DNA from 3 places in the Sinorhizobium sp. CB7 genome. Region 1 is predicted to be linked to each of the others. Evidence: riboswitches for the same ligand, from Rfam matches in the RefSeq annotation. Region 1 holds a riboswitch; each other region holds the start of a gene.
What was found. A riboswitch is a leader RNA that binds a small molecule or an ion and turns the genes downstream of it on or off. The one in region 1 is predicted to bind cobalamin.
Positions count from the first base shown of each region.

Region 2: another riboswitch for cobalamin. It lies ahead of AAE029_RS35715 (ABC transporter substrate-binding protein); the one in region 1 lies ahead of cobU (bifunctional adenosylcobinamide kinase/adenosylcobinamide-phosphate guanylyltransferase).
Region 3: another riboswitch for cobalamin. It lies ahead of bluB (5,6-dimethylbenzimidazole synthase); the one in region 1 lies ahead of cobU (bifunctional adenosylcobinamide kinase/adenosylcobinamide-phosphate guanylyltransferase).

Region 1 covers NZ_JAULLL010000002.1:261,682-268,962, forward strand. Annotated here, with positions in the region: gene AAE029_RS05420 (cobyric acid synthase) at 1-1,227, shown strand, start outside; gene AAE029_RS05425 (chloride channel protein) at 1,232-3,022, opposite strand; cobalamin riboswitch at 3,201-3,600, shown strand; gene cobU (bifunctional adenosylcobinamide kinase/adenosylcobinamide-phosphate guanylyltransferase) at 3,752-4,276, shown strand; gene cobW (cobalamin biosynthesis protein CobW) at 4,282-5,331, shown strand; gene cobN (cobaltochelatase subunit CobN) at 5,341-7,281, shown strand, end outside.
Region 2 covers NZ_JAULLL010000040.1:10,521-17,801, reverse strand. Annotated here, with positions in the region: gene aztD (zinc metallochaperone AztD) at 325-1,542, shown strand; cobalamin riboswitch at 1,581-1,817, shown strand; gene AAE029_RS35715 (ABC transporter substrate-binding protein) at 2,065-3,114, shown strand; gene AAE029_RS35710 (FecCD family ABC transporter permease) at 3,189-4,154, shown strand; gene AAE029_RS35705 (ABC transporter ATP-binding protein) at 4,151-4,915, shown strand; gene AAE029_RS35700 (alpha/beta hydrolase family protein) at 5,070-6,059, opposite strand; gene AAE029_RS35695 (PadR family transcriptional regulator) at 6,217-6,543, shown strand; gene AAE029_RS35690 (DUF1700 domain-containing protein) at 6,540-7,112, shown strand; gene AAE029_RS35685 (GIN domain-containing protein) at 7,147-7,281, shown strand, end outside.
Region 3 covers NZ_JAULLL010000002.1:376,083-383,363, reverse strand. Annotated here, with positions in the region: gene AAE029_RS05990 (NADP-dependent malic enzyme) at 1-535, shown strand, start outside; gene AAE029_RS05985 (LuxR C-terminal-related transcriptional regulator) at 690-1,427, shown strand; gene AAE029_RS05980 (acyl-homoserine-lactone synthase) at 1,539-2,183, shown strand; gene AAE029_RS05975 (DUF2865 domain-containing protein) at 2,347-3,426, shown strand; gene bluB (5,6-dimethylbenzimidazole synthase) at 3,538-4,224, opposite strand; cobalamin riboswitch at 4,267-4,480, opposite strand; partial or broken gene AAE029_RS05965 (ankyrin repeat domain-containing protein) at 4,528-6,259, opposite strand; gene AAE029_RS05960 (hypothetical protein) at 6,423-7,253, opposite strand.

The sequences.
Region 1 (7,281 bases):
GTGCTCTTGAAGCCACAATCGGAAACTGGCAGCCAGATTGTCGTGCAGGGAAAGGTCTGGGGGCAGGCGAAGGGTCGTGATTATCAGCGTCTGAAGCCGCAACTGCTCGACTTCGTCATGGAGAGCTTTGCGAAGGTCAGCGAAGGCAGCGATCTGGTTATCGTGGAAGGAGCAGGGTCTCCGGCCGAAATCAATCTCCGGGCAGGCGACATTGCCAATATGGGATTTGCGACATGCGCAGGTGTCCCGGTCGTGCTCGTCGGCGATATCGACAGGGGCGGGGTCATCGCCTCGCTGGTCGGGAGCCACGCCATTCTTCCCGCGACCGACCGCGCAATGATCTCTGGCTATATCATCAACAAATTCCGTGGCGATGTGGCCCTGTTCGACGACGGCATAAAAGCGATCGGCGACTTTACCGGCTGGCCATGTCTTGGGGTTGTACCCTGGTTGAAATCAGCCGGAAGACTGCCGGCCGAGGATTCGGTCGTGCTGGAAAGGCTTGCGCGCGGCAGTCGCAGTGCATTGAAGATCGCTGTTCCGGTGTTGCCGCGCATTGCCAATTTCGACGACTTCGACCCGCTAAGGGCAGAGCCGGACGTCGATCTCGTTTTCGTGCGGCCGGGCGAGTCCCTGCCTGCCGATGCGGCACTGGTCGTTCTCCCCGGATCGAAATCGACCATCGGCGATCTGGCGGATTTGCGTGCACAGGGGTGGGACCGCGAACTTGCTTCCCATGTGCGGCGTGGCGGGCGCGTCATTGGTATTTGCGGCGGCTATCAGATGCTTGGCCGCATGGTCCATGATCCGCTTGGGATCGAAGGCACGACCGCAGAAGCGGCAGGACTGGGGCTGCTCGATATCGAAACCGAAATGGCGCCGGAAAAGACTGTACGCAACAGCAAGGCGTGGTCAGCGGAACATAATGTGCCTCTGTCGGGGTACGAAATTCATCTGGGTATCACGCGTGGCAGCGATTGCGAACGGCCCTCGGCAATTATCGATGGCCGCCCGGACGGTGCGGTATCCGCCGATGGCCGAGTTATGGGCACCTATCTTCATGGGCTCTTCAGCAGCGATGCCTACAGGACAAAACTGCTCGAAAGCTTCGGCCTTTCAGGCGAGCGGACAAACTATCGCCAGGGTGTCGAGGACGCGCTGGACGAGATTGCGATGGAACTGGACAAAGTGCTGAACCGGGATTGGCTGAAGAGCCTGCTGGGCTAGGCCCCTACAGCTCGCCAAAAACCTCGCGCCGTCGCCTGTCCAGTTCCTCACTGTAGCGGCGCAGCGTATGGCTCTCGCTGAGCTGACCGACGACCTTGCGCTCAATCAGATTGTTGACGACCGCAAGCGCTTCGCTTTCCGTCTTGTCGAAGATCGCAGCCGCCTGTTTGGCATTCATTTGCGGCAGCAGAAAATCATTCCGGTATTTGATGAAGTCGGCGAGACTTTGATTTTCTTCATCCTTGTCGACAAGGCCTGCATAGACATCCGGCACAAGGACGATACCGGCATATTTTTCCGAATCATCGAGAAGGATGACGCGCTGGGTGGAACCGATCGGGAACTGCCGGCGGAATTCGGCCACGCTGACATTGGCATTGGCCGTGCGCACGTCGGACCGCATCAGTCTGTTGACCGTCAGATTGCGGATCCAGCCGACATCATGGGCACTGCGGATGCTTTCACCGCGCAGATGGAATCGCCATGTCGCGAACGAGTAGCCGAAGGTTGTCCGGACGACCAGGGACGAGGTGATGACCGAGGCAAGCACCAGCGCGGTAATGGCAAAGTCGCCGGTGATCTCCAAGGCCAGGAACGTCATCGTCAGCGGACCGCCGATGATCGCCACGGCGAGCGAGCTCATCCCAACGACGGCATAGATCACCGGCGTCAGCGTAGCGTTCGCGAAATAGGGAGCCGAATAGGCGAAGAGTTTGCCGAGCAGGGCACCCATGAAGAGCGAGGCGAAGAACAGACCGCCCCTGAAGCCCGAGCCGATCGACACGGCTGATGCGAGCGATTTCAACAGGAAAAGCCCGATCAGCGATGGGATCGCGACATCGCGGGCAAGATTCAGGTGCAGAGCACCGTGGCCCGCCGAAAGGACCTGCGGCGAGATCATGGCGAGCAAGCCGACAACAATGCCTCCGAGCGCCGGACGGAAAGGCGGAGCGATGGAACTCTTGCGCGCCACTTCCTCGACGGCGGATACCGCCTGCATGAGCAGGATGCCGACGCCGGCACAGAAGGCTCCCAGAAGAATTGCGGGCACGTAGTCGGCCGTCGCGACGCTGCCGAATTCTCCGACATCGATCATAAAGTCGCTGCCGGCGAGAAGACGGGCCACGATCGTCGCAATCAGGGCGGAGACGACCACCGGGGTCAGCGACACGATCGTATAGGTGCCGATGATGAGTTCGAAAGCATAAAAGGCGCCCGTCAAGGGTGCATTGAAGGCGGCGGCGATTGCGCCCGCGGCACCGCAGCCAACCAGCGTCCTTAGATCGGCGCGACGCAATTGCAGTTTGTAGCCGACCTTGGAGGCAATGCCGGCGGCGAGCTGGGTGTAACCGGCCTCAAGGCCGACCGAAGCGCCGAAACCGTTGGAAATCACGTTCTGGACTGCGACGAGGATGCTGTCGGTCAGGGACAAACGGCCGCCATGAAGCGCGTTGGCTTCGATCGGGTCAACCATCGGTTTCTTCCGCGTCTTGGCGAGGAGGAAGATCAGCAGGCCAAGGATGATGCCACCCGCGACTGGCGCAACCAACAGCAGAAAGCGGTTATCTATGTCACTTGCACTCAGACGTTCGGCCTCACCGATGCCGAAAATCAGGCTGTGCATCTTCGTCGATACAAGGCTCATGGCGGTCACCGCGAGGCCGGAGGTGACGCCGATAAGGGCTCCGGCGAAGACGAGACCGAGTTCGCTGCGACGGACAAGCGCCCTCAGGCGACCAGGGTCGAAGAGTGTATAGAGGATGCCGAGACGGCGCGGTTCAAATTTCTGCAGCATGGAAAAGATGGGTGATTTGCGTGTCCTGATCCGGAGGCGTTCGCCTCTATAGTCGTTGAACGTCAAAGAATTGCGGCAGAAGACCGGCAAGTTTCTTTTTTTTCTTGCAGGTTTCGTCGTTGGAACATTCGGTGTCGCATAATTGGCGTTGATTGACTTGCGAGAACCGAACGCCTAATCATTGCGGCATACGGATGGTTCCCGAGCGGCGATGTTGTCGCATGGGATGAAAAGGGAATGTGAAGGAGCGGACCCATGCCGGGCGCTCTCATCACAGCCGACCCCGCGACTGTAGAGCGGTCAGGGTCTTCCGTTCGGTTCCTTCGAATTTTCGTCGGCGGCCCGCATGGCGCGGGCGGGCGAGAAGGAGGGGAGCCGGAAAAAGCCACTGGCGTGGCATCATGATCAACCGCGGCGGGACGCCTCTATTTCTACGAATCGTCCGCCTTTTCATGATTGCAAGCCGGGAAGGCGAGGGAGATCCGCTGGTGCACGATCAGGGCGACCCGAAACGGTCTGCCCCGGTCGCGGTGCCTTACCCGCGAGCCAGGAGACCTGCCATGCGTGTCGGGCGGAAGCCCATCGATGGGGAAAATCCCCGCTGCCAGCACGGAGGTTGTCATGGCGCTGAAATTATTCCTGCGTTCGCTTTGCGCGAACGTCCTTCCGTGCTTTCCGGTCGCGTCTCGCGCCGATTTGCGTCCGCTCGTGTAACGACCGGAGCCATTGATGCCATTTCAGTCATCAGGCGCCGCTCTCGTTCTCGGCGGCGCTCGCTCCGGCAAATCCCGCTTCGCCGAATCGCTTGTCATGTCCTCTGGTCCCGAACGCCACTATGTGGCGACCGGCCGCGCCTGGGACGAGGAGATGCGATGCCGCATCGAACAGCATAAGTCCGATCGGGACGCGCTCTGGACGACGCACGAGGAGCCGCTCGATCTTGTGAGTTGTCTGCGCACAATCGATGCCGATGGCAGAGCCATACTCATCGACTGTCTGACGCTTTGGGTCACGAACCTGATGATGGAGGAGCGCAATATGGCGAGTGAATTTGCCGCTCTCATCGAATTCCTGCCGATGGCGCGGGCGCGCCTCGTCTTTGTTTCCAATGAGGTCGGTCTCGGCATCGTGCCGGAAAACCGCATGGCGCGCGAATTTCGCGACCAGGCCGGCCGGCTTCACCAGATGGTCGCCGCAGCAGTGGCCGAAGTCTATTTCGTAGCGGCGGGGCTGCCGCTCAAAATGAAGGGTTGATCCGCATGAACCAGGAAAAGATTCCAGCCACCGTCATCACCGGCTTTCTGGGCGCCGGCAAGACGACGATGATCCGCAACCTGCTTTCCAATACCAACGGCAAGAAGATCGCCCTCATCATCAACGAATTCGGCGATCTCGGCGTTGACGGTGAGGTATTGAAAGGGTGCGGTGCGGAGAACTGCACGGAGGACGACATCATCGAGCTTACCAATGGCTGCATATGCTGCACGGTCGCCGATGACTTCATCCCGACCATGACCAAGCTGCTGGAACGCGAGCGGCGCCCCGACCACATCGTGATCGAGACCTCGGGTCTGGCACTGCCGCAGCCATTGGTCGCCGCCTTCAACTGGCCCGATATTCGCACGCAAGTGACGGTTGACGGCGTCGTTACCGTCGTCGACAGCGCGGCAGTCGCCGCTGGTCGCTTCGCCGACGATCACGATGCAGTCGAATCGCGTCGCGTCGAGGACGATTCCCTCGATCATGAAAGCCCGATCGAAGAGCTGTTCGAAGACCAGCTCACCTGCGCAGACCTTATCGTCCTGAATAAGACGGATCTCATCGACAGCGACGGTCTCGGCCGCGTCCGCGAAGAGGTCGCTTCCCGGATCGCCCGCAAGCCGACAATGATCGAGGCCAGGAATGGCGAAGTGCCTGCCGCCATCCTGCTCGGCCTCGGCATTGGAGCGGAAGCTGATGTCGCAAACCGCAAGTCGCACCACGAGCTGGAGCATGAGGACGGTACGCCGCACGATCACGATGAATTCGACAGCTTCGTCGTCGAGCTCGGTCCGATTGGCGATCCGGCGACCTTTGTCGAAAAGCTGAAGGGCGTGATCGCCGAACATGATGTGCTGCGCCTCAAGGGTTTCGTTGATGTCCCCGGCAAGCCGATGCGCTTGCAGATTCAAGCGGTCGGCAGCCGCATAGACAACTATTTCGATCGGGCCTGGGAACCGGGCGAAGCCCGCGTCACCCGCCTCGTCGTGATCGGCCTACATGAAATGGACGAGGGCGAAGTGCGTAAGGCGATCGAGGGATTGATATAAGATCGGGCAATGCATCTACTTCTAGCCCAGAAAGGGACGATCACTGACGGCGAGGAGGCGGTCGATCTCGGCCAGTCTCCCGGCGACGTCCTGTTCCTGTCTGCCGCCGATACCGAACTCGCGGCCATTGCCGGCGCTTATGATGCGCAGGAAATGGCCTGTTCTCTGCGGCTCGCGAACCTGATGACCCTTAAGCATCCGATGTCGGTCGATACCTATATCGAGCGGACGGCGCGGCATGCGAAGCTCATCATCGTTCGCGCGCTCGGCGGCGCCAGCTATTTCCATCATGCGTTGGAAGCGCTGCATGCGGCAGCAGCCCGAAGCCACAGCCTTATCGCCGTTTTGCCAGGTGATTCCAGGCCTGATCCGGGGCTTACACCCTTTTCGAATGTTCCGCTCGACGATCTCAATGCCCTATGGTCCTACCTAATCGAAGGCGGGGACGCCAATTCGCGTGCGTTTCTCAGCTACGCAGCTGCAATGCTTTCCGGCACGGAGAAGCCGGCACCGGCTACGCCGCTGATGAAGGCCGGGATCTGGTGGCCGGGCAGGGGCGTGATCGGGGTAGAGGAGTGGAAGAGGATTTGCCCCTCACCCCAGCCCTCTCCCCGTCTCGACGGGGAGAGGGGGCTCTCCGAGGGTGCGGCATCCCCTTCGCCCGGCTTGCGGGGAGAAGCTGCCCGAAGGGCGGATGAGGGGCTACGCTCGGCCGACCACAGTCTGGAAATGGTAGCGGAGGAGGGATTTGAACCCCCAACTGTCGCGATCAGCTTCTACCGTGCGCTTGTCCAAAGCGGAGAGACTAGACCCGTCGAAGCATTTATCGATGCTCTGATCTCGGAGGGGATGCGGCCGCTGCCGGTCTTTGCCTACAGCCTCAAGGATCCGGTTTCGAAGGCGATCCTGGAAAGTGTCCTTCAAGAGCTGAAGCCGGATGTGGTGATCAATACCACAGGCTTTGCGGTTTCAGCACCGGGTGCCGATCGCGAGCCGACGGTGCTGGAATCGGACGGAGCCGTTGTGCTGCAGGCCATTTTTTCGACCTCCTCAAGGGAGGCCTGGGCGGCCTCGGCGCAGGGGCTTTCGGCGCGCGATCTCGGCATGAACGTGGCGCTGCCGGAGGTGGACGGACGCGTGCTTGCCCGTGCGGTCTCGTTCAAGACGGCAGCACGCTACGACGATCGTGTGGAGGCCAATATCGTCGCCAGCGAGCCGGCGGCAGATCGGATGCGTTTTACCGCGCAGCTGGCGGCGAACTGGGCGCGGCTTCGCCATACCGCCCCTAAAGACCGGCGTGTTGCGCTGGTCATGGCGAATTATCCGAACCGCGACGGCCGGCTCGGCAACGGCGTCGGGCTCGACACGCCGGCTGGCACGATCGAGGTGCTGAAGGCACTGGCCTGGGCCGGTTATCCGGTCGCCGATATTCCGGCCGATGGTGACGCATTGATGCGCCATCTGATGGACGGTCCGACCAATTCCGTCCATGACGGTCGATTGATACGCGAGATAATTTCTCTAAATCAGTACAATCTCTTCTTCACGTCTCTTCCACAAAAAGTTCAGGAAGAGATCAGGTCGCGATGGGGCGCTCCGGAGGCCGACCCCTATTTCCGCGACGGTGTCTTCGCGCTGTCATTCGCCCGTTTCGGCGAACTCCTGGTCGGCATCCAGCCGGCACGTGGCTACAATATCGATCCCAAGGAAAGCTATCATTCGCCGGATCTGTTTCCGCCGCACGGCTATCTTGCGTTCTATGCCTTTCTGAGAAGGGCGTTCGATGCCCATGCCGTCATCCATATGGGCAAGCACGGCAATCTCGAATGGTTGCCCGGCAAGGCGCTCGCCCTTTCCGAGGCTTGCTATCCGGAGGCGATCCTCGGGCCGCTGCCGCATCTCTATCCATTTATCGTGAATGATCCTGGCGAGGGTACGCAGGCCAAGCGC
Region 2 (7,281 bases), on a different contig from region 1:
GGCAGAGAGGCGCATCCCGGCCCTGATCCTCGGCTAAGCCGGCAGTCGTGTCCTCGCACTGCCCTTCATAGATCCCCGCCAGAGCGTTTCAGCCTTCATGGAAGCGCAGAACCGCTCTAACTTTCTATTTTTTACGCAATTCCGGACGGAAAACCGCGTTCCGCACCTTTCCTGGAATTGCTCTAGCTCATGCATCAACACGGACAACCTCCGGAAAGCTCACATCTGGCACCTCAAGTTCTAGATTGCGGACCGAGAGACTGGACAGGGTTCGGCAACTTTGATAGCAGACGTAATGTTATTACATATCAAAGGAGAATTTCCATGATATCCAGATCGACAATGGTCGGAAGTATTGCGGCGGCAGGCATTTTGACGGGCTCGGCTTATGCCGAAGAGGAAAGGCAGGCATGGCGTCTGTTCGTTGCCGATCATACCGCTCCGATAGCTCGGTCATTCGATGCTATGACGGGAAGGCAGACTGGCGAGTTCGGGTTGAAGGGATATGCTGCGCTCTCCGCCAGCGGTTCCGGCCGGACCGTTTTTGCCGTCCAAACCGAAGCCGATACCGTCCAGGCGATCAAATCCGGCGTGACGCTTTCCGACCATGGCGAGCATCGCGATCTGGAAATGTCCGAACCCGAGCTGCTACAGGTTGCCTTCGACGGGAAGCGACCGGTCCACGCCGTCATGCATGGCGACGACGTGGTGCTGTTTTACGACCGGGAGGGCAAAGCGAGGCTTCTCTCCGAAGAAGGAATCCTTACGGGCGAGGCGCACCAAAGGACCATCGATGCGACGGCGCCGCACCATGGAGTCGCCGTCCCCATGGGAGAGAACATGCTTGTTTCCGTTCCCGATACCAAGGCGGAGACGAAGCCGGATGAACTGCCGCCGCGTCTCGGTCTGCGCGTTCTCGATGCGAGCGGCGGGCAGATCGGCGAGGTGGAACCCTGCTCGGCGTTGCACGGGGAGGCCTTCTCGGCGAGGCTTGTCGCCTTTGGCTGCGAAGAAGGCGTCCTGATCGCGCGTCCCGGCAAGCAGGGGACCGTGCAACTCAAAATGCTGGAATATGGCGAAGCACTGCCGAAGGGAAAGGTCACCACCTTGCTCGGCAGCAAGGCCATGCAGTTCTTCCTGGGCAATTACGGCGAAGACAAAATTGCCCTGATCGATCCCGAAAGCGCCGAGCCTTACCGCCTTGTAGACCTGCCGACCCGACGCATCGATTTCGCACTCGATCCTGCGCGCATTAAGAACGCCTACGTGCTCACCGAAGATGGGCAATTGCATGTCATCGATATCCTGAATGGGAAAATCCGCGTATCGGCGACGGTCACCGAGCCCTACAGCAAGGACGGCCACTGGCGCGACCCACGCCCCAGGCTTGCGGTGGCCGGCGATGAGGTTGCCATCACCGATCCCCGCCATGGCCTCGTTCGGATGATCGACATCGACACGATGAAGGAGGTCCGCACCATCGCGGTCGAAGGGCAGCCCTTCAGCATCGTCGCCGTTGGGGGATCCGGGACCGTCCATTGACCGCTTGCCTCCCGCGGCTTGACGCGACCGTCGCGCTCGGCGTAACTGAGCGCGACGGTTCCCCGATGACGACTCAGAAGGGATTAATAGGGAACACGGTGCGGACGACCCAAGAGGGACCAAGACCGTGGCTGCCCCCGCAACTGTAAGCGGATTGCCGATCATCCCCGTGGCGCGAGAGCGCCATGCCACTGTGAGCTTAAGCCTCACGGGAAGGCAGATGAACCGGCGCATATCCGCGAGCCAGGAGACCTGCCGTCGAAGAGAGATCCAATTGAACGGGCGGGGTTGCCCGGAACAGGAGACGACATGATTTCTTTTGACGCCATTTTCAGGCGCAGACCCGCCCGCATGAGACGGACCGGATCCTCTTTTTCGACAAAAGATAATCGCTAGCGCGTCTGCCAGTAATCTGGTGGCACAGCTACCGGCACCGCCGCCGATTGAGCGAGCATTTCCCATCAACACCGGAGCGATCGATCCGCAAAGCGGACACGCCTCCGATTTTCAGTGAGCATTGCCATGTTTCCCCATCCTATTATCCGCAAATCCTTGCCGCGCGCCCTGACCTTCGCCCTTGCGGCGCTCGCTTTCGGGGCAGGCTCGTCGGCTACGTCCGCGGCCCCGACGGTCTATCCTCTGACCATCACCAATTGCGGCCGGTCCGTCACCTTCGAGAAGGCGCCCGAGCGGGTCGTGTCGGTCGGCCAGGCCATGACCGAGATCTTACTGTCGCTCGGTCTTGCCGACCGCATCACCGGAACCGCAGTCTGGTTCAGCCCTGTCCTGAAGCAGTTCGAGGCGGAAAACAGCAGGATCAAACGGCTTGCGGACAATGATCCGAGCTTTGAGTCCGTCGTCGGAACTGATCCCGAACTGGTTGCCGCAGAGTTCGAATGGCATGTCGGTCCGAACGGCTCGGTTGGCAGTTATGATCAGTTTTCGAAGCTCGGGATCAACAGCTATGTTGCGCCGGCCGATTGCGCCGCCAAGGACAATTCCGTCGGCGGGGACGGTGTCCGCAAGGAAATGCTGAAGACCGACCTCATCTATCAGGAAATCGCCGAGCTTGCGCAGATCTTCGACGTTCAGGATCGGGGCGATGCCCTGATCGCAGGCTTGAAAGAGCGTGAGGCCAAGGCGATCGCCTCGGTTGCCAATGCGAAGGCGAAGGGCATTCCCGTCGTCTTCTGGTTCTCCAGCAAGGAGGTGGACGGCGAGGCCTATATGGCCGGACGGAACGGAGCGCCCGCCTATATCATGCAGACCCTCGGCGCAAAGAACGTGATCACCACGAACGAGGAATGGCCGATGGTCGGATGGGAAACGATTGCGGGCCTCAACCCTGACATCATCGTCATTGCCGCCATGGACCGCCGTCGCTATGCCGCCGACGATCCGGCGATCAAGGTGAAGTTCCTTAAGACCGATCCGGTCGCAAGCAAGATCGATGCGGTGGAAAAGAAGCATATCATTGTGATGGACTCGCAGGCGATGAGCCCGTCGATCCGCATTGTCGACGGCATCGAGACATTGGCGGAAGGCATCCGGAAATTCGGGCTGGCCCAGTGAGCATCGCAACAACCACGCAACGAAGCGGGTGGGGCGCCTTTGCCGCCCTGTCCGCACTCTCGCTGATCGCCCTGATGCTGGCGATCAGCCTCGCGGTGTCGATCGGCGAAATCGTCATCCCCTTGCAGACGACCGCGGAAGCAATCGCCAATCGGGTCTTCGGTGCGACCTTCACGATCAAGCCGATCCATGAGGGGATCATCTGGGACTATCGCCTGAGCCGGGCGCTGGTTGCCGCGAGCTCCGGTGCGGCGCTTGCGCTGACGGGCGCCATCCTGCAAGCGCTGCTTCGAAATCCCCTTGCCGAACCCTACGTGCTCGGCATCTCGGCGGGTGCTTCGACCGGCGCCGTCGCCATCATGATCCTCGGCGTCGGGGCCGGGGTCATGACCCTTTCGACCGGCGCCTTCATCGGCGCAGTCGCAGCCTTCGTTCTCGTCTCTCTGCTTGCGGCGGGCGCGGGCGGCGGCGCCGACCGGATCATTCTGGCAGGGGTTGCCGGTTCGCAGCTCTTCAATGCGCTCACCTCCTATATCGTCACGACCTCGGCCAATGCCGAGCAGGCAAGGGGCGTGATGTTCTGGCTGCTCGGCAGCCTCAGCGGCGTTCGCTGGCCGGACGTCTTTCTCGCCATGCCGGTTGCCTTTGCCGGCTTCCTCATCTGCATGTTTCATACCCGCGCGCTCGACGCCTTCACCTTCGGCAGCGATTCCGCAGCTTCACTCGGAATTCCGGTCAGGCGCGTGCGCATTGTCCTGCTCGCCCTGACGGCGCTGATGACGGCCACAATGGTCAGCATCGTCGGCTCGATCGGTTTCGTCGGCCTGGTCATTCCGCATGCCGCGCGCTTCCTCGTCGGTCCCGGACATGGCCGTCTGCTGCCGACAACGGCGCTGATCGGCGCGATCTTCATGGTGCTCGCCGATATCGTCTCGCGCACCATCGTCGCGCAGCAGGTCCTGCCGATCGGTGTGGTCACGGCACTCTTCGGCGCGCCGGCTTTCGCCATCATTCTCTACAAAGCCAGGAGGGCGGTTTGAGCATTTCGATCGAGGATGTGCGGTGGGACGCAGGCGGCGCGATGATCGTCAACGGCGTCACCCTGGAAATCGCCAGCGGCAGGACGCTCGGACTGCTCGGTCCGAACGGCTCGGGCAAGTCCAGCCTGCTGCGCCTCATCTGCCGGCTGCGGCAGGTCAAGAGCGGCGTGATCAGGCTCGGCGATGTCGACATCGCCAGGATCGCCCGCATCGACATTGCGCGAAGGGTTGCACTGGTCGAGCAGCAGGCGACCACGGACGCCGAGATAACCGTAAGCGACGTCGTCCGCCTGGGCCGCACGCCCCATAGAGGCGCTTTCTCGCCATGGGATCTCGCCGATGAATCGGCAGTGCGCGCGGCGCTGGAACAAGTGGGCATGACGGACAAGGCAACGCGGCTGTGGCGCACGCTTTCGGGCGGCGAGCGCCAACGCGCCCATATCGCCCGGGCGCTGGCGCAGACGCCGTCCGAACTGCTCCTCGACGAGCCGACCAATCACCTCGACATCCAGCATCAGCTGGAGCTCCTCGACCTTGTCACGAAGCTCCCGGTCACCAGCGTCATTGCCCTGCACGATCTCAATCTGGCGGCCATGTTCTGCGACAGCCTCGCCGTCCTGCAGGGCGGCCGCGTGGTGGCCGCAGGCCGTCCCGAAGCGGTGCTGACGGAAGATCTCATTCGCGATGTGTTCGGTGTGCGGGCTCATATCGAGAAGTCGGCCGTTCATGGCCGCCATCACATCCAGTATCTGGTCGGTTGACGTTGAGGCTCGTTGATCAACGGTCGCGCCTTCGGCCGGCTTGGCTCTCGCAGCCACCTCGGCTGGATGCAGAAGCGCCTGAGGGGCGAAGCTGAAGAACCTTACGCGCAAATCTATGTTTCTCGTCACCGTCCGAAGTGTCTAGCTGCGCTTTTCAAGGCTGCCTGGCTTCCAGATGCTGGCGGAAGAATGCGACTACCGCACCATTGAACTCTCTGTGGAATTCGACACGGTCGAAGCCAGGAGCATCGATGCAGGCGTCCGAAGGTGGCCGTATTTCCGGGCAAGGTGTCAGGAATGAGAGATGCACGGCGTTGGGGACGATCCGAAAGTCGGGCCTTCCGGGCAATAGGCGGGCAAGCGTTGCGACATTTTCGGGCGACGCTCCGCCACCTCCTCCGAGTTCCGATCCCCAAAGTTGAAGAGGAATTTTGACATCCTTCACACTGTCAGTCGTTTGGAAAACGACGCTTAGCGGATCCGCTACAACCATTGCTTTGACACGAGGGTCGTGAGTCAATGACTGAGATGGTAGCTTTGGCCGTGAAGGCTGAGCTTGATTGACGGGCGAGCATCCGGTCGCTTTCGGATCCGCGCAGCGCGGCGGCAGCTTGTTGAAATCCGGGTTCGCCCCGGCGATGACAAGGCCCGTATAGCCCCCTTGGGAAAATCCATAAAAGCCGACACGCTGCGGATCGATTTTCGCGGCATCGGGGGCGGCGGCAAGCATGAAATCAATGGTTCGCTTGATATCGGCGGGACGCTCGATCAGCACGCGGAGGCCGTTTGCACGGCTCATATCCGCGTGATTGGCATGGGGATGATTGACTGCAACGACGATAAAACCGGCATCGGCAAGCGCCTCAGCGGTATCATGATGGCCGAGATACCAGCCACTGTAACCGTGCGAAATGACAATGAGCGGCAGTTTTTCGCCGACAATCGGACAATTTGGCACCGCCGGTACAGTCAGTGCTCCGATCTTCATTTCTGAGGATGCCGCCGCACAAGGCGACCACATTGCCGCATCGATGGCCGCGCCGTTCTCATCGGCCGGAATTTGAATGAATTTCAAGCCTGCAGCATGGGTCGATGGCGCGATGAGGCAGAGAGCCGCAGCAAGCGCTAAAGCGAGACGAGTCATTGAATTGCTCCATTCAGCGAGAGGTACTTACGAGTCCATTCGGTAGGAAACATCCAAGTGAAAGTGAGGAACCTACGCGTTCAGCGTGGGCTGAACACGGGGATACCTTGCATAAGCAGATAGCTTGTTATATTCAAGCTGGAAAGTTGAGGTTTTCATGGCCGACTCGATCCAAGTTCAATTGCGAAAAGGTGCCCTCGATCTTTGCGTTCTGGCCGTGCTCTCACGGGGTGAGGGCTATGGCTATGAAATTGCCAGCACATTGGTCGCGGCGGTCGGCATGGGTGAAGGCACGATCTACCCGCTGATGCGCCGGATGCAAAATGACGGCCTGGTGGCCACCCGCATCATGGAGTCGAGCAGTGGGCCGCCGCGCAAATACTATCGCCTGACGCCGTTGGGCCAGGCGGTTTTCGAAGCTCATCGCCGCGACTGGCGATCGTTTGCGGATGCCGTCGATAAACTTCTTGAGGATCTGCCATGACCAGGGATGCTTTCTTACGTGCGCTGAGATCGGGACTTGCCGGTCTGCCGCCTCAAGATGTCGACGACATCGTTGCTGACTATGCCGCTCACTTTGCCGAGTCGAATACGTCCGGCCGCGGCGAAGAAGAGGTCGCTGCCGCATTGGGCGACCCGGCCAGAATTGCCAGGGAACTACGGGCTGACGCTGGCCTGCGCCGCTTCGAAGCTCACTGGAGCCTTTCGAATCTTCTGGCAGCCACAACGGCTCTCGCCGGCCTCGCGATCGTTGACATTTTCTTCCTGCTGCCGTTGCTGATCGTCACGATTTTCGTTGCACTCGGCGTCGCGACCGCACTGTCGGCGATCGGCGCGGTCGGCGTAAAGATTGTCTTCACCACCTTCCTATTCCACCTTGGTGAACCGGTGACTGGAGTAGTAGCGCGCTTGCTCATTGGCGCTGGCCTTGTGAGTGGCCTGCTGGGTGGCGGCGCGTTGCTGCTCATTGGACTGGGCGCAGGCGTACGTTTTCTCGGCCACTATGCCAGACTCCATTTCCGCTTGGCTAAGCTGGATCACGAGCGCGTTTAGATTTGCTATGTCAACACGCTGAAGGAACCTGACAATGAGCGGAAAATTGACGATCGTCGCGACGGCCGGACTGATCGGCTCAGTTATCTTTCTAACCCTGGGTATCGGACTTTCGGGGCGAGATTGGGCCGATGCGAGGCAGCTATGGGGTGCAATGCCGTCCGCATGT
Region 3 (7,281 bases), 110 kb from region 1:
CTCCGCTCTTAGCCTGCTGATCTCCCAGCGCGGCGCGACGTTCTTCACCGACACCTATGTGACTTTCAATCCGTCCGCAGAGAGCATAGCCGAGTCGACGGTGCTCGCTGCTCAGGAAGTCCAGCGTTTCGGTATCACCCCACGTGCCGCGCTCGTCTGCCACTCGAATTTCGGTTCGCGCGAATCCGAGAACGCCACGAAGATGCGCAATGCGCTGGAACTCATCCGCAAAGCCGCACCCGATCTGGAGGTCGACGGCGAGATGCACGGTGACAGCGCTATCTCCGAGAGCCTGCGCAAGCGCGTCATGCCGAACAGCACACTCTCAGATGAAGCCAATCTGCTGGTCTTTCCCAATCTCGACGCGGCCAACATCACTCTCGGCGTCGTCAAGACGATGACGGATGGCTTGCATGTCGGACCGATCCTGCTCGGTGCCGCCAAACCGGCGCATATATTGTCGCCCTCTGTCACCTCGCGAGGAGTTGTCAACATGGCCGCTCTCGCGGTGGTAGAGGCATCGCATCCGGATTGAGCCGTAGGTAGTTGGTGTGACGCAAAACAGGACACATGCTGCGCGTCACACCCTTAGATTATTAGGGGTTGAATCGCATTAAACTCTGAATTGCTCTAGACGTTCCCGTTCCGGCCATCGATAGTCGATCCCTATGAATGCTCAGGGTTCAGAAATGGCCGGAAGACACGCCTACTTTGACATGCTTGATTGGCTCGATGCGCAGTATCCGGCCGATCCTTATGAATTTTTCCGGCGGATGCGCTCGGCCTACGGGATCTCTCATCTCTTTTATGCGGACGCGACAGTCTTTGCCCGAACTGTCCATCTGCATCGTGCCCATCACACGTTGACGGCCTCGCAAGAGCGCGAAGTCGCAAGCCTTGATCGGGTGGTATTGCTTTCGGTGCTCAGAACCATACTCGGCACGGTCCGGCCGCTGGAACATGGGACGCTTCGCAAACGCCTTCCCCTTGCCGCTCCCCTTTTTCACCTCATCGAAGCACTCGGGCTGCCGGTAGAAGGGATATCCTATCCATTGGTGTCGACGGCTGGCCGCGCGGCCGCACTTTCGATCACCATTCCCACGTCGCATGCTGATCTCGCGAGCTATCTTAGATGCTATGGCCGCGACATTCATACGCTCTCGGCGCTCTTCCATGCAGGACACGTCGATACCGAGCATAGCGCACCGGCCGACGATAACCCCATATCTCTCCTCACCCCTCGAGAACATGAGGTGCTGCGCTGGTCCGCTGCCGGCAAGAGTTACTGGGAGATCGCTGTCATCCTTGGTATTTCCGAGCGCACCGTACGTTTCTTCATGGGCAATGCCCGGCGCAAGCTTGACGTCGTGTCCAATACACAGGCCGTTGCGGAGGCCGTCTGGCGCGGTTTCCTCCCCCAAGCCTGACATTCGTACATAACTAACAACATAATAGTGTCGCGTATACTGTCGCTAGTGACAGTTTAGGAGGCCTGCTCCTTTTGCCAGTCTTCTTCGGCCAACCCGAAGGAGACTGCCATGATCAAGCTTTTCAACGGAGTGAACCGCCACCAGCACCCCGGCGCAATGGACGCCATGTTTCGGCTCCGCAAAAAGGTCTTCCACGACCTTCTGAAATGGGATGTTCATGTCGAGGACGAATGGGAGATCGACGGATATGACCGGGCCAATCCGATCTATGTGCTTTCCCATGCGCCCCGCACGGGCCGCCTGCGCGGCGCGCTAAGATTGCTTCCGACACTGGGTCCCAACATGCTGGATGATACCTTCCCGATTCTGCTTGGCGGCAAGCCGGAGATCCGCAGCGAAACGATCTGGGAATCCAGCCGCTTTTGCATCGATCCCGAGATTTCCCAGGACCGCGCCTCCAACCAGGTGACGATTGCCGCCGCCGAGCTCATGTGCGGCGTCGGCGAACTGGGTCTCGCCTCCGGGCTTTCCCATATCGTCACGGTGACGGACGTCTTTCTCGAACGTATGTTCCGGCGCATGGGATGCCCGGGCGAGCGGATCGGCGATCCGCAGAAGATCGGTTCCGTCCACGCCGTCGCCATCGCCTGGGAAGTCACGGAGGATCTTCTTGAGAGAATGAAGTCCGTCGCCGAGATCGAGGGGGAACTGCTCGCAAGAGAGACGACACTGGAACTCGCCCGGGCAGCATGATCAGCACAGCCGGCGAGCGTCCGTCGTGGACATTTCTCGCCGGCCGTTCTAATTTTTTGCAAAGGCTTGTTAAGGCTGGAGCTGTATACGATAGCCAACTTAAGTCTTGATGCCCCGTGAGCCGGCTGGAACCTTTCGCCGGTCGCCTGCGAAGGAAGAAACAGTGAAACGCCGGAGCCTTTCCTTTCTTCTCGTCCTGCCCCTCCTTGCAGCACCCGCGGCAGCGCAGACAAGCGCGCTCTGTGACGATCTGAGGGCGCGTCTGGCGGATCTTCGCGAAGTCGTCGGCAACAATCCCGAAACGCGGCAATACGCAAATGCAATCGCCCAGCAGAACCTCGAAATGCGCAAGGTGCAGAACGATCTGCGCGATTACGGCTGCTCGGGCGGCAGCTTCGTCATTGTCAACGGCGAGAACGCCCCAATGTGCGAGGAACTGCAGGCCGCACTTGATCGCATGCGCGACAATATCCGCTACCTGATCGACAGGCGGAACCAGATCAATCTGACCAGTCGTCCGGATGACGGGCTCCGGCGCCATCTGCTCGCCTCGCTGGAGGAAAACGGCTGCAATGAAGCCAGCATTGTGACGCCCGATGCACTCATTGACCCTGACCGGGACATCGGCCGACGGATGCCGCAGGAGACTTTCATTCCGCCGATGGGCAGTGATCCTCGCGACATCGGGAATTATTCTGACCCACGCGAATATCCCGCCGATGTCAGCACCGTCTGCGTGAGAACCTGTGACGGCGGGTTCTTTCCGCTCTCATCCCATGCGGGGCCTAATGATTTCCAGCGGGACGCGGAAACTTGCGCACGGATGTGTCCGGGCGTTCAAACGGAGCTTTTCTATCGGGTCCTCTCCACTCAGGAGGCGGACGACATGGTTTCGGTTTCGACCGGTGCCCCCTATAGCGCAATGCCCAACGCTTTTGCCTATCGAAACCGGCCTCCGGGAGAAAAATCGTCCTGCACCTGCAATTTCTCGGCCTATTACGAGCAGTTGCGGCGCAACGGCGAACAGGCGTCGACACCGGAAAGTTCGGTCACCAGGATAGAAACGAAGAAATCCCAGCCGACGTCGACCACGGCGCTCAATTCGCCAGCACCGCCACCGGAGCGACCTTACGACCCGGCAGCAAACAAGGTCCGCCAGGTCGGTCCACAATTCCTCGACGACGCCCAAGGGAAGATCGACCTGAAAAAACCGGCCCTTCCCGGCCCGCAGCCGCAGCAATAGAGCAGTTCCAGGAAAAGTGCGAAGCGGTTTTCCGTCCGGAATTGCGCAAAAATAAAAAGTTAGAGCGGTTCTGCGCCTCCATGAAAAGCTGAAACGCTATAGGCAAACAGCTCAGGGAGTGTTTCCCCAGCGCTCGCTGAAGACCAGTTCTTCGAGCGGCAGACGTTGCCGCCAGCCCTTCACTGCCAGTTCCGGTTCGCTGTAAAGCTTATCGACATATCCAACACAGAGCCAGGCAACAATCTCGATCCTTTCTGGAATGCCGAGGATATTACGGATGTCGCTGTTATGAAAAATGCTGACCCAGCCAACCCCAACCCCTTCGGCGCGGGCCGCCAGCCATAGGTTCTGAATGGCGCAGACCGTCGAATAGACATCCATGCGCGGATTGTGGGTCCGCCCGATCACGACCTTGCCGCCGCGATCCGGATCGCAGGTGACGCAGATGCTGAGCGGCGCCTTGCGGATGCCTTCGAGTTTCAGGGAGCGATAGGTCTCGCGCCGTTCTTCCTCGAACATCAGCGCCGCCTCGCGGTTCGCCCGGTCGAAGGCCTGCCAGGCTCTCTCACGCACGTCTGCATCGCGCACGAGGATGAAGTTCCATGGCTGCATGAAGCCGACGGAAGGTGCGTTGTGCGCCGCCTGGAGAAGCCGGTTCACCAAGTCATCGGGCAAGGGATCAGGCAGGAACTGGTCACGGACATCCCGCCGTGTTTCAATGGCGTGGTATACAGCCTCACGTTCAGTGACGGAAAAAGCTTCCGCACGGACAAGAAAGTCCGCAGATTCTGGTCGCATCGTCAACTCCCCAACAATGCTGACCTCCCCGCCGTCCACGCGGGTCAGCCTATCTCGCCAGGCCGGTCTTCTGACTAGGCTTCCTCTGCCCGCCGCTGCCTTCCCGGTTCAGGAACCAGTGGCAACCATCTGAAAAGAGCTTGAGAAAGCTCAATCCTGCGGCAGGCATCCGCCATACAGCGTTGGGCACGTTCCGGATTTTCACCGGATTCCCGATTCTCCCGCTTGCGCGGGCACCTGACCCCACCGGTATGCGCGATGCGCTCGCAGAAAGCAAGCGGATCGCAAGGCGCCGGCCGAGGCTCACGTCATCGGTGTGTGGCCGTCAAGAATCGAGAAGAGCGCTTCATCGCCCATTTCCCGTGCCACATGCTTCAGCGAACGGCCGGATGTATTCCTGATCGTGGGATCGGCACCTCGCTTCATCAGGAAATGGATTACCTCGAAGCGGCCGTTGAGAACGGCAAAGCCGAGCGGAGTGAGCCAGTCGCGATCCGGATCCGCTCTGCCGCTGGGCCGGAAGCTTCCAAATGTTCTCTCCATCAGTGACGGATCGGCGTCAAGCAACGCAGTGAGCTGATCCATCATGCCATAGGCAGCCGCAGCGAAGATATCGAGCGACTGATCTCTAAGAAAGTTGACCATGTCCGGCTGGCCGTTGTACTCGGCCCAACCAATCGGCGGCGCATAGTGGTAAGGATCGCGGATTTTCGTATCGGCGCCATGCTCGATCAGGAGCTTTGCCATCTCGATATGGCCATGCAGGGCTGCCTCATGTAGCGGCGCTCGGCTCGTCATGGCGTTGACATCGAAACCGAGCGTCAGCATGCGTCTGACCGGTTCGAAAGCGTTGTCGGCGACCGCTTCATGCAGCATTGCTGGATGGACGCGTTGCATCTGCGCCGGACTGGTGAGCTCCCGCATCATCCCGACCACCTCTTCGATCGGAAGTTCCGTATTCATGATCGAAATATGGAGCTGGTCTTCTGGCTTCAGTCGGACCGCAACTGCTCCCTTTCTCACGAGATACAACGCCAGCTCCCGGTCGCCGCCGAGCTGGGCCCATTCGAAAGGCGTCCGTCCGTTGACCGGTCTGATGACATCGGCGCCGTGTTCAACCAGCAGCCTGACGCGCTCGGGCATGCGTTTTTCCAGTGCCCAGGCGAGCTGGTAGTCGAACACGGTCTGCGAATTCTCCACGAATTTTCCGTCTGTCCGCACCAGCCAATTGTTGCGATGCTGAGCCGAGAGCCCGTATTCGAGAAGCAATTTCAAACATGAATTATCCGGTTCGAACATGCGATTATAAAGCGCCTGGCTGTCGTTCGGATCGGCACCGGCATCGAGCAGATGCGCGCGAAAGCGATGCAATCCGGATGTTCGGGCTGACGCAGCTTGCCCGCTTCCCCCTCGCCGAAGGCGCCAGTTAGCGCCGTGAAACGATATTGTCCGTCATCGAGGTAGAAGGCGTTGGGACTGGCGCCGCGTTCGATCAGCAGTCGTGCTGCCGGAAGGCTTGAGCGACCCGGCACACGCGCATAGGCGGCATAGAGCAGCGGTGGCCAATCATAAGGTCCGCCCTTGCGGTCGAGAAGCTGCGGCTGGCGGTCAAGCCAGCGGGCAACGCGCGTGGCGTCGCCGATGGCAGCCGCGACATGAATGTTCTCGTCCGCAATGACGGGGTGGTCCTGCAGCAGGCGGAGAGCTGCCTCGAAACGGGCTGGATCGGCGGAAATGCGGGCGAAATAGGAAACCGTCGCAAGCGAGAGAAAGTGATTGGCGAGCTGATCGCGCGGCAGTTCGTCGGGACTGATCCTGTCGAAATGGGCCTTGAGCTTGGTCCAGCTCGAAAAGCCATGTTCACGGGCGATGACAAGCTGGACGTCCTGCAGTCCGACGTCCTCGATTTTGGAGAAATAGGATTCAACGCGAGCGCGGGCCGACGCATCACCGGATTGCACGGATCGGAGGAGAAGTTTCGCCTTTTTTTTAGGGATTCAATGCTGGCGCTCGCGGCAGATGGGCGCGTGGTCATGACGACCTCCTTTCGTTCACGTCCGGTATCCGCGCCCACAGACTGAAAAGAGGTGTGGCAGTCTATAAATTCAACATCAGGTGGGCTTTGCCCTTCCCGCGGATCGGATGCGCCCTGCGAACGGTCAATTCCTAACGAGGAAAGCTGTCACTGTCCAGAGAGGTCATTTCTCGGGCGCGTATCGAACATAGGCGAATTCGTCACCGTCCGGTGACCAGTTCGGCACGTTGATCGTCCCCTGCCCGCCGAAGAGCTCGAACAGCGTCGTCAGATTGCCCCCATCCATATCCATCAGGCGCAACCGCACATGGAGATCGCGCGGATGGTCGAAGACATCGGGGTCATAGGAGATCAGCACGACCTTCTCGTTCCTGGGGCAAGGATGGGCGAACCAGTTGCCGTAGTCGTCATGGGTGAGCTGTTGCAGACCGCTGCCGTCAGGACGGATGCGCCAGATCTGCATGAGGCCAGTACGACTGGAATTGAAATAGATCCACTCCCCGTCCGCAGACCAATCGGGGCCATCGTTGCGGCCTTTGCCTTGTGTCAGCCGCGTCTCCTCGCCGCCATCGATCGAAATCGTATAAATATCGAAGACCTGATCACGGATGCCGCAATAGGCGACGCGCTGCCCGTCCGGAGACCAGCCGTGCCAATAGGAAGGCAGGTTTGTCGTCACCTGGCGTGGCGTTCCGCCCGCAGCCGGCAGCACGTAGATGCAGGACTTGCCGAATTCCGTCTTGTCGGAAATGGCGATAAGCGTGCCATCCGGCGAGATGCCATGATCGTTGTTGCACAATCGCGCGAAGCCGGTATCGATGAGCACCGGCTCTGGATCGCCTTCGAGGGCAAGACGATAAAGCAGCCCATCGCCGTTGATGAGCAAAAACCGGCCGTCGCGGGAAAAATTCGGGGCTTCCACGAGCCGCTCCGTCTGCCAGACGATCCGGGAACTGCCCGTAGGGATATTGTAGATCTCGACCGAACTGCGCATTGCTCCCCCAATGTGCCCGATAGGCGGT